One region of the Paenibacillus sp. J22P90 genome, then DNA from elsewhere that is predicted to be linked to it. Evidence: riboswitches for the same ligand, from Rfam matches in the RefSeq annotation. Region 1 holds a riboswitch; each other region holds the start of a gene.
What was found. Region 1 has a riboswitch for ZMP and ZTP ahead of AC58UX_RS15710 (bifunctional 5,10-methylenetetrahydrofolate dehydrogenase/5,10-methenyltetrahydrofolate cyclohydrolase). Riboswitches for the same ligand answer to the same signal wherever they lie in the genome.

Region 1 (3,276 bases):
TCGAACTTCCACATTTCGTTTAAAAAGCTCCCCAAAGAGATCTCTAATTTCAAAACAATCGATAGGAACTTGTGATTTCTCACTCACATAGTACCCCGCACCAGGATCTATTGAATAAAAATCGGACGAATCAAATTCGTACAGGTATAACGTAGTCTGTTTCATGATTTCGAACCATTTATGCTCAATAGTAACGACATGCTTCATTGTACTCGAAGAGATATAATCTCTGCGATCTTGCTCCGTAGTCGCTTCATTACAATGATAGGTCACTCGCGGACAATTCCGCGGCGTTAAGAAATTGGGCAAGCATTGCTCGTTGATCGCCCAGACTAAGCCTTTGTTCGGATCCAAATCTTTTCTAGTTGGAAGTCTTGGGTGGAAAATAGGAATATCCTTTTCCTCGCTGACGTGGAATAGCTTCACTTTGCTCCTCCTTTTTAACTTCAACTAATTTAACTTCTCAGCTGCGTCTACGGTATGTTTCAGCAAAGTTGCAATTGTGACTGGCCCGACTCCCGCAGGAACAGGTGTAATCGCTGATGCGATATGCCTGCAAGCTTCATAGTCAACATCCCCTATGTTCCCTTCATTGTATCCCGCATCTAAAACAATCGCACCTGGTTGAATCCAAGCTCCTTGAACAAAATTTGGTTTACCCACTGCCGCTACAACAATGTCGCCTAACCGAATGATGTCTGCTAGACCAGTAGTCTTCGAGTGACAAATGGTTACCGTTGCGTTCCGATTTAATAGCATCATTGAAACTGGCTTACCGAGGATGGGACTTCTGCCGATCACAACAGCGTGTTTACCCTCTATGGGGATGTGGTAATAGTCCATAATGGCAATGATTGCTGCTGGGGTGCAGGAAGGGAATTTAGCTAAGCCGAAGGCATTTTGAGCAAAACCAAGCGTAGTAACGCCATCAACATCTTTCTCAACACGAATGGCTTCAAATGCAGCCCGTTCATCAATGTGATGAGGTACAGGATGTTGGAGCAAAATACCATGTACACTAGGATCTGCATTGAGCTTGTGAATTTCTGCAATCAATTCTTCCGTCGTTGTATGAGCGGGAAGTTCAATACGTATTGAACGGATTCCCAGACGCTTGCACGCATTCCCTTTCATCCGAACATAGGTCGCTGATGAAGGATCATCGCCAACTAAAATCGTCGCCAAGCAAGGCGTGATCCCTTTTAAGGCTAAGTGATCAACTCTTCCTTTCAGTGCCTCTTTCATGTCTGTTGCCACTCGATGTCCATCCAAGATTACGGTTTTCTCGTTCATCTCATCATCCCTCTCAAGTTAGGAGCAAACATAAAGAGGTAAGGGGATTTCCCCTTACCTCTTGCCCAGGCGTACGGCCAATATCGGTGTGCTCCCTCATGGTTACCCATGCTCCGCCAGTTACACATCGCTTATTCATAAAAGTATCATAACAATGAATACCAAAATTTTCAATATTTTTGCATAAGATTTACTACAAAGTCGCCGGAGACATAAAAAACGAATACCACATATTCGTCATGAACACATCAAGAGCTACAAAGTAGAGCATCTCCAGTCCAACATTTCGATCAGACAACCCTTTTCTCCAAAGATTTGTGCAAAGGTAAGAGATCACCGCGAAAATAAGCAGTATAATTAAACTCACCCAAACCGGTTGCAGAAAATCTGGCATCACCTGTAGAGCAATCGTTTTCCGATAATCTCCAATAAATAACGCCTTCACCACCAGATACATCGCGAGAGAAATCCCAAAATGTCGCTTGGCATACTCCTCATAATGATATTGCCAAAATACACTAAGGACGACTAAATATAGGCCAGGTAATAGGATCCATTTTAAGCTGATGAGTGCTGTAAGAACGCCGATCCCCCAAAAGAGTGGCAGATTCCCAGCAGCCTGTTGTAAGTCTTCTCCACGAATTTGGTTCATACTCGCCTGATAAGGAAGGTGATCCGTGGCGTAATATACGCGAAAAGATTCAGGGTTCACAGCATCCAGCCAAATCGATAATGAACGATATTGAATCGAGGCCATACTCGGATATACCGCGAATCCGCCAAATTGAGAGATCCTCGTAGCATCCAACATTTGACCATTTTTATAGCCAATCTTATACACCTCTTGACTCGTCTGACGTCTATTCTTCTCATAAACAGACGAAACCACGAGCGATAATTCGCCAGAGGTTGAACGCGTGAATGTAGGATGTAAAATCGTATCCGAATCCATCCTCTTTGAAACTGGAATCGTAACGATTTCATCTTGCACCTTATCTGGTTGATTCGATGGAAATGTGAGCATGTGCAAGGTGCTTTTACCGGATTTACGCGAACTGGTCGTATATACGGTTAGAAATGTAGAACCGTCATCAGTACCTAACGCCATATCATCCAAGCTGCTCGCTGCAAAATCCAAATCCTTCAGCTTGTTCTGGACAAGTGGTTTCCATGAATCAGGTGCAAGCTGTGCGTAATGGAAGGATTCATTTCCCTCTTTATTGACTGCGTAAACCAGAGAAAGACTGCCAGCAGCATCCAAATGACCTTGAATATGCTTTATATTCGCGACATCGAGCTGTGACCAATTTGGCTTTTCATTTGGATGAAATGTACTGACAAAAAGCGCCGAATCATTGTAAGCCAGCAGGATTCTTTCCCCTTTGGAGCCAGTCACCACTTGCACAGCATTCAGCTCCGTTTCAAGCAGATTGCTCTTGGGCGACCACGAACCGCTTTTCCACTCACTCGCATACAGCTTATTGCCTTCACTGATCCAGATCACATGATCCTTATCCATCATCTTGTGGAAACGAAATGAACCAGCATCAGGCAAGCTGCGCGACTCCGTGCTATTTAGCCCCTCATCATCTATCGTGACATAGGCAAGCGACGAGCCGGCGAGGTATGTAAAGCTGCGTTCGTCAACCATTTGCACAGCTACCCCATATACAGCCAATTGTGGTAATTCCGTTGCACGTCCGAACGGCTCCGGATACGGCTTCACATTTTCATTCGCCAGCATGAAGGTTTGAATCAAACCGATGACGAGGATCGCCGCTAGAAATGGCACGTATGTAAACAGCTTCCATCTTGATTGCTTCACTACAAAATGACCTCCAAAACTTGCGTACTACCCGATTGGGAATTTATGTTTGGCGCATTAATTTTCCATTGTTCAATAAACGCGCTACCCAATCATAACATTGATTCAGCTGCTCTTCACTAATTAAATCAGAACGGTGCTCAAACATGATCTTCACT
Region 2 (3,276 bases), on a different contig from region 1:
AGTTCCTTTATCGGCGCGGTATGTAAAGGTGCTCGCCAGTGGCACATCCGCCTACATCGCTTTGAACGAACTGGAGCTTTATTCGACGGAAGACTCTTTTGAAAATAACGCATTATCGGAAGCCCCGTACGGCTACTCCAACGACAACATGGTGACGGTCAGCAATGCTGACGGGTTTGAGAGCGATCGCGCACTATATATCAACGACACTTCGAGCAGTGGGATCGCTTTGATTGAGAAAACCGTGGATGCGACGGGGAGCAAACAGCTGTCATTCCGCTTGAAGCCGACCGGTTATGCGACCTCAGGATCAATCATGTTTAATGTGCTGGGACAGGTGAGTTCGGGAGATACCGAGGTTTATCATTTTGCGGTATTCTCTAACGGGTCCGTTCAATATCACAACGGCTCGGGTTGGGTGCAGATCGGTGCGGCGGGGACAGTGCCTACGAATAGCTGGAGCCTCGTACGGGTAGATGCTACCCTGACGAATGCTAAAGTGTATGTTGGAGGGACACTCATCGGTACGGCTACAATGTACGCCATTCCGGCAAATGTTCAGTTGTTAAACGGCTTCGCATTCTCCAGCTCCGGTACCGCGCCGACCGGCGACAAGGCGTATGTGGACGATGTATTGATTACGGAGGTAAATGCAATTAATAACACGTTCGAGAGCGATACCGTGGGGTCCTCGCCTGCCGGCTATACAACAGCTACTATGGCGACAGTCTCCAATACGCGCGCTTATGAGGGCACCAAGTCGTTGAGGATCTATGACAACTCGACTAGCGCTATCGCGATGGCGGCAGAGAACGCTGATTCAGCGGATAGCAAGACGCTAGAGTTCTATGCTTACGTCACTGCAGCACCGACCGGCTTCTTGTTCGGCATCAACGGGTCGGTGAGTACGGGTACGAACAGCATTTATCACTTGGCGCTTAATAGCGACGGCAGCGTGAAGTATTACGACGGCTCTGATTGGGTCGTGATTGGCGGCGCCAGCACTGTCTCGACGCTGAACGCGTGGAACAAGTTCCGCCTCGAAGCGAACAAAACTTCAGCTGCTGTGTACATTAACAACGACTACATTGGCACCGCCGGCACGTACGCCTCCCCTGGCAACATCCTGAAGCTGAACGGCTTCAAGTTCTCCAGCGGCGGAACGCCGACCACGGGAGACGACATTTATGTCGACAAGGTGTTCTTTGGGAACTAAGCTGATTGTGTAGAGGTAATCGTATTGTGTACTTGATGTTTGAGTGATAGGGGCCTCAGCCTTTTGGCGGAGGCTTTTATCCCTGTAAGCATAGCTGCTCCAGTACTATTGCAATGCCGTCATTATCATTGGAATCCGTAATTTGATTAGCTAACTCTTTTAGTTCGCTGACAGCATTAAACATGGCAACTTTGTGGAACGGCATTTCAAAAAGTTCGAGGTCGTTATAATCGTCACCAAACAAAATGACTTGGGATAAGTGGATCTTTAAGTGCATAAGAAGCAACTCTACACCGCTGGCCTTACTTATCGAGCGATTCATTATTTGTATAAGTGTTCCACGATCCGTTACTACAAAATGCACTTGCTTCCCTAAATAACTTCTTATCTCTTCTGGGCTGTCAAAATGTGTGATCAGAATCTTAGTGACTTCAAGTGAATGCCTTTCAAATCCTGCCTGAGTTGAGAAACGTTCCGTCCAAATCAAGTACAATTGCCGAGTATTTAATGTTCTCCAACTCCTCTCAAATAAACATAAAGAGGTAAGGGGAAAATCCCCTTACCTCTGCCCAGGCGTACGGCTATATCCTATATGCTTCCTCATGGATCCCCATGTTTCGCCAGTCACATATAAGCTCAAAATTATTTTCATAATAACAAATACTACCAGAGCATTTCAATGACTTGTAACTAATTTAGCAAATTCTTCAAACTGCTCTTCATTTAGCCTCAATAAATACTGGGTTGCTAATCGCTCTGAATTCCCTGCCTTTTTCTAAAGTTACTACAATCCATTTCACTTTATCCACAGGAATGTCCGGTACTTCCAAACTATAATCATAGACAATCCCCGCGCCTTGAGCCTCGCTTTCTGTGTCCACAAGTCGATTCGTTAACGGAATGTACGTTCTTTGTTCGCCATTTGTGTACAAGCAAAGTCTGTCTAATGGAACATTGGACAAAATCGTAACATCTGCGCTAACAGACTGCTTGTCCGTCACGAGCGTTTCCCCAGGACCTTTACCTTCTACAGATACCCGAAGCAACGGTCCGCTTGTCAAAAAGCTATGTCCTTTGAGCAGCGCATCCAAAACGGACTCTACCGTCAACGGCTGCTCTGTATGGATATATGTTTGCACGCAACCGCTTCCTAAGCGATTTTCTGCCCACTCCTCCATAATAGGCGTTGTTTCTTGGAGCACTTCTAAGAGATAGCGAAGGACATCCTGTCGATCAACTGGAAGAGTATCAAAGATTTCTCTACCATGTGCGATCATCCACGGAAATTTTTCAAGTCTTCCGTGTAAGTCATCCGCCCATATATTATGGGTATCACTTCCACTCGTAGCTGCAACAAATCGCCCTTCTTCAAGTAATGACAACCAGAACATAAAGGCGTCATAGTTTGGCGTTCCAGGGATCATCGGGTTGGAGCCATTCCAAACTTCAATTGTATCAAATATTTCTATCATATCTGCAAACTTCGGATCTAATGAAATTGCAGGATTCCTGTCACATGGATGGTTGATCTGAGGAAGCCCCCCGCACGCTCTGATCTCCTCCGAAGTCCGAATATGTTCTTGGCGCAAATATTGTTCAGTGCGGTCTTCCTGTTTCGGTATTTTATAAATAACGTCGGTATGAACACCTAATGACAGGACATGTCCATTCGTCGTAGATATCTCTTTAGATACAATTGGTAAAAACGTGTCTGTCGCTGTAGCGAGCCAATCTTGATGATTTTTAATATTGTGATGATCGCTTAACGCGCCATAATCTAGCCCTGCGGCTGCCATTGAAAATGCTACTTGCTGCGGCGACTCAATAACGTCATCCGTCCCGCCGTGAAGAGGACTTGAATAGACGCTATGATGATGCAAATCCCCCGCATACCAGCCTTCTCCAGTCCAATCCACCATTTGTGGGAGGCAAATTTGACAAGCCAACGCCTCATTCGCGTTAACGATTATTTCTCGCTTCACAATCTTGTAAGCAGGGCCTTTAGATACTTCGAGCAAATAACGACCATTATTTTCATTAGTTAATGGAAGTGGCAAAGT
Region 3 (3,276 bases), on a different contig from region 1:
CGTACGCGGGTATGCACTTGCACCAGCTACGAGCATGCGAGGCTTATGTTTGAAAGCTGCTTTACGAACATCGTCATAGTCGATGCGAGCATCTTTTTCGCTTACGCCGTAAGCTACGAAGTTGTAAAGAATACCGGAAGCATTAACTGGGCTACCGTGTGTTAAGTGACCACCGTGCGCAAGGTTCATACCAAGAACCGTGTCACCAGGGTTTAGCGCAGCCAAGTAAACAGCCATGTTCGCTTGCGCACCGGAATGCGGTTGAACGTTCGCGTGCTCAGCACCGAAAAGCTCTTTCGCGCGATCACGAGCGATGTCTTCCACGATGTCTACGTACTCACAGCCACCATAGTATCTTTTGCCTGGGTAGCCTTCTGCATATTTGTTCGTCAAAACAGTGCCCATAGCCTCAAGAACCGCTTGGCTCACGATGTTCTCGGAAGCGATTAACTCAATTTTGTCGCGTTGACGGCCTAGCTCAAGGTTCATAGCTTCTACGATTTTCGGATCTTGTTTGCTCAAAAAGTTTGTCATAGGGAATTCCTCCTAAGGATGTTAGTTGAAAATAAATTAGCAATCTGCATCAGGTGCAGCTTGTTGATAAAGTTGATCCGCCTGATCAGCGGAGTATACAGCTCTAGTACCACCGATCAGCTTCGGCCGTGCGAATGCCATCGTGACATAAGCTTGGCCAATATGACGAACAGGCGGCCTTGCGGGAACAGCGACTCTGCGCAGATGCATGCCAATTAGCGTTGAGCCAATATCGATGCCTGCATGCGCCTGAATCGTCTCAACAACGACCGGCTTCGCGAAGTGTCTATACGCGTAGGAAGCCATCGAGCCCCCGGCCTTCGGCACGGGGATCACGGAAACAGGCTCCAGCTGTGGCGACAGCGCCAGCAGCTCTTCTTCTACGACCAGCGCACGATTCAGATGCTCGCAGCACTGGTAGGCCGCATACAGCCCGAACTCGCTGCAAATGCGCTTAACGGTTTCAAAAATCGGCTTAGCCGCATCCAGCGTGCCCGACGTACCGATCCGATGTCCGAGGATTTCACTCGTGCTCGTACCGATCACCACAATGTTGCCAGGACGCAGGCTGCCAACCGCAACCAACTCTCGTAGATTCGCTTCCAAAGCTTCTGCTATAGGTTCATACATAGAATCTGTCATTGTGGCTCCCTCATCTCTAGGGATGTACCGTGAAACGATCTTCGATGCTCTGTACTTTGTTAATCCGATTCTTGTGGCGGACACCTTCCGAAAACTCAGTTTCCAACCAGATTTTGACGATTTCTTCTGCTACGCCAGGACCAACAACACGCTCGCCCATCGCTAGTACGTTCGTATCATTATGTTCACGCGTCGCTTTCGCGGAGAAGAGGTCATGCACAAGCGCACAACGGATACCAGGAACTTTATTCGCAGCAATGGACATCCCAATGCCAGTTCCACAAAGCAGAATCCCTTTATCTGCGTCTCCTGAAACGACTTTTTCACAAACCTGAAGCGCATAATCTGGATAATCGACGGAATCGCCGCAGTTGCATCCGAAATCGATTACTTGATGACCTAATGATTCAATAAAAGGAATGATAACATCTTTCAAACGATAGCCTGCATGATCAGCACCTAAAGCAATTTTCATAACTTAAACGCTCCTTTTGACTTGTTCGAATTCGACCATCCTATTATATCCCAAAGCTCACCAAAAACGAAAAAAAGAGCGCACACGCTAGAAAACGCGCGTTGCTCTTTTGCCCAGGCGACCGGCCGTATAGCTCAATGCTCCATTGTGGTTACTCCCACTCGTCGCCAGTTACATTGAGTCTTGCTTGTTACTTTGTATTTTATCGCATTCCCTGCGATGTGTAAAGCTCTATTGGCCTAGCGTAATTTCTTCACCAATTTATCCAAGCTCCGACTAATTTCCTCAGCCGTATATCGATAATCAGCCAACGACCCACCATAAGGATCCGAGATGTCGTAATCGGGAATCGTATTTTCCAGCGTATACATACGACTTCTTTCTTCTATCGTTACCGTTTGGGACAGCGCCTGCTTAAGCTGAAGCTCTGTCGCAAGCTGCTCTCGTTCTTCAATCGCTTGGAGAATACGCGCATCGTCCTCTACGTACTCCTTGAGCGTATACGTCTTCTCGATCGCATGAGGAAAACGCCCAATGACTGTGCGCTTATGCCCCGTCGTCATCGTCAAGATCAGATCCGCCCAATCCACATCCGCCGAGCTTATCGCCAAAGAACTGATAGCTTCCTTGAAACCCGCTTCATGCAGAAGCGACTGGCTATTTCTCGATATCGGGCCTCCCGTCATCGCAGATACACCTGCCGAACGAACCTCCGCCGCAAGCCCCTCTTGATGCACCCTCATACGCAGCAAACCTTCAGCTAACGGACTGCGGCACGTATTTCCTGTACAGACAAATAGAATTCGCAACATGAAATCCTCCTGAAAATAAGCATTTTAATTCCTAAACTATACGTATTATTTCAAAAGCTAACTCCCCATATTGTATCATAGTAAAAACTTGATCCCAAACCCTAATAAGATAAGTCCGCCGAATGCCTCGCCGTATTCCCCTACCCAACCGCTAACCCGTCTTCCTAGCAGCAAGCCCGCTATCGAAAGCAACCCGCCAAACAGACCAAAGATGAGCACGGTAAGCACAATGTCTGTAGCAAACATACCCAAAGAAACGCCCACAGAGAACGAATCTATACTAACGCTGAGGGCGAAAATGATGAGCCCCCATAACGTCCGATGATCGAATGACGACGCTTCTTCCCCGCGTATCGAGCTGTATACCATATGAGCGCCGAGTAAAATAAGTAAACATCCACCAGCGGCTGTCGCGACGTTTCCCAGAAGGAGAGAGACATACTGGCCCATAAACATGCCCGTCAGTGGCATAAGCACATGAAAGATGCCGATCACAATGCTGATTTTCAAAATGTCCAACAACCGAATGCCTTTCATTCCTATGCCAATTCCTAACGAAAAAGCATCTAGGCCCAAAGCAATCGCCATTATTCCAATTGTCATGAGTTGCCCAACTTGTATCCCAGATGCGAGCATAGTACGATCCCCCTTGTCCACGATTCTTTCTCAAGATATGCGGACAAACTGGGAATCATGCTAGTTAGCGTTAGAGACGAATCTGCTCATGACCAGCAGCTTTCAACAATCGATTCATAATGGCTCGGCCAATACCCGAATCGGGTACACCCTCTGCAACAATATAGCTAATACCCT

Region 2: linked by a shared signal. The riboswitch ahead of AC58UX_RS29155 (HAD hydrolase family protein) and the one ahead of AC58UX_RS15710 (bifunctional 5,10-methylenetetrahydrofolate dehydrogenase/5,10-methenyltetrahydrofolate cyclohydrolase) in region 1 are both predicted to bind ZMP and ZTP.
Region 3: linked by a shared signal. The riboswitch ahead of rpiB (ribose 5-phosphate isomerase B) and the one ahead of AC58UX_RS15710 (bifunctional 5,10-methylenetetrahydrofolate dehydrogenase/5,10-methenyltetrahydrofolate cyclohydrolase) in region 1 are both predicted to bind ZMP and ZTP.

The regions. Positions count from the first base shown of each region.
Region 1 covers NZ_JCAUAY010000004.1:321,003-324,278, forward strand. The annotation lists gene AC58UX_RS15705 (DUF6886 family protein) at 1-426, opposite strand, end outside; gene AC58UX_RS15710 (bifunctional 5,10-methylenetetrahydrofolate dehydrogenase/5,10-methenyltetrahydrofolate cyclohydrolase) at 451-1,293, opposite strand; ZMP/ZTP riboswitch at 1,350-1,427, opposite strand; gene AC58UX_RS15715 (hypothetical protein) at 1,487-3,118, opposite strand; gene AC58UX_RS15720 (hypothetical protein) at 3,162-3,276, opposite strand, start outside.
Region 2 covers NZ_JCAUAY010000013.1:22,678-25,953, reverse strand. The annotation lists gene AC58UX_RS29160 (exo-alpha-sialidase) at 1-1,216, shown strand, start outside; gene AC58UX_RS29155 (HAD hydrolase family protein) at 1,293-1,703, opposite strand; ZMP/ZTP riboswitch at 1,777-1,854, opposite strand; gene AC58UX_RS29150 (CehA/McbA family metallohydrolase) at 1,936-3,276, opposite strand, start outside.
Region 3 covers NZ_JCAUAY010000011.1:157,402-160,677, forward strand. The annotation lists gene glyA (serine hydroxymethyltransferase) at 1-534, opposite strand, end outside; gene AC58UX_RS28060 (TIGR01440 family protein) at 571-1,176, opposite strand; gene rpiB (ribose 5-phosphate isomerase B) at 1,193-1,651, opposite strand; ZMP/ZTP riboswitch at 1,756-1,836, opposite strand; gene AC58UX_RS28070 (low molecular weight protein arginine phosphatase) at 1,891-2,463, opposite strand; gene AC58UX_RS28075 (manganese efflux pump MntP) at 2,539-3,099, opposite strand; gene AC58UX_RS28080 (L-threonylcarbamoyladenylate synthase) at 3,170-3,276, opposite strand, start outside.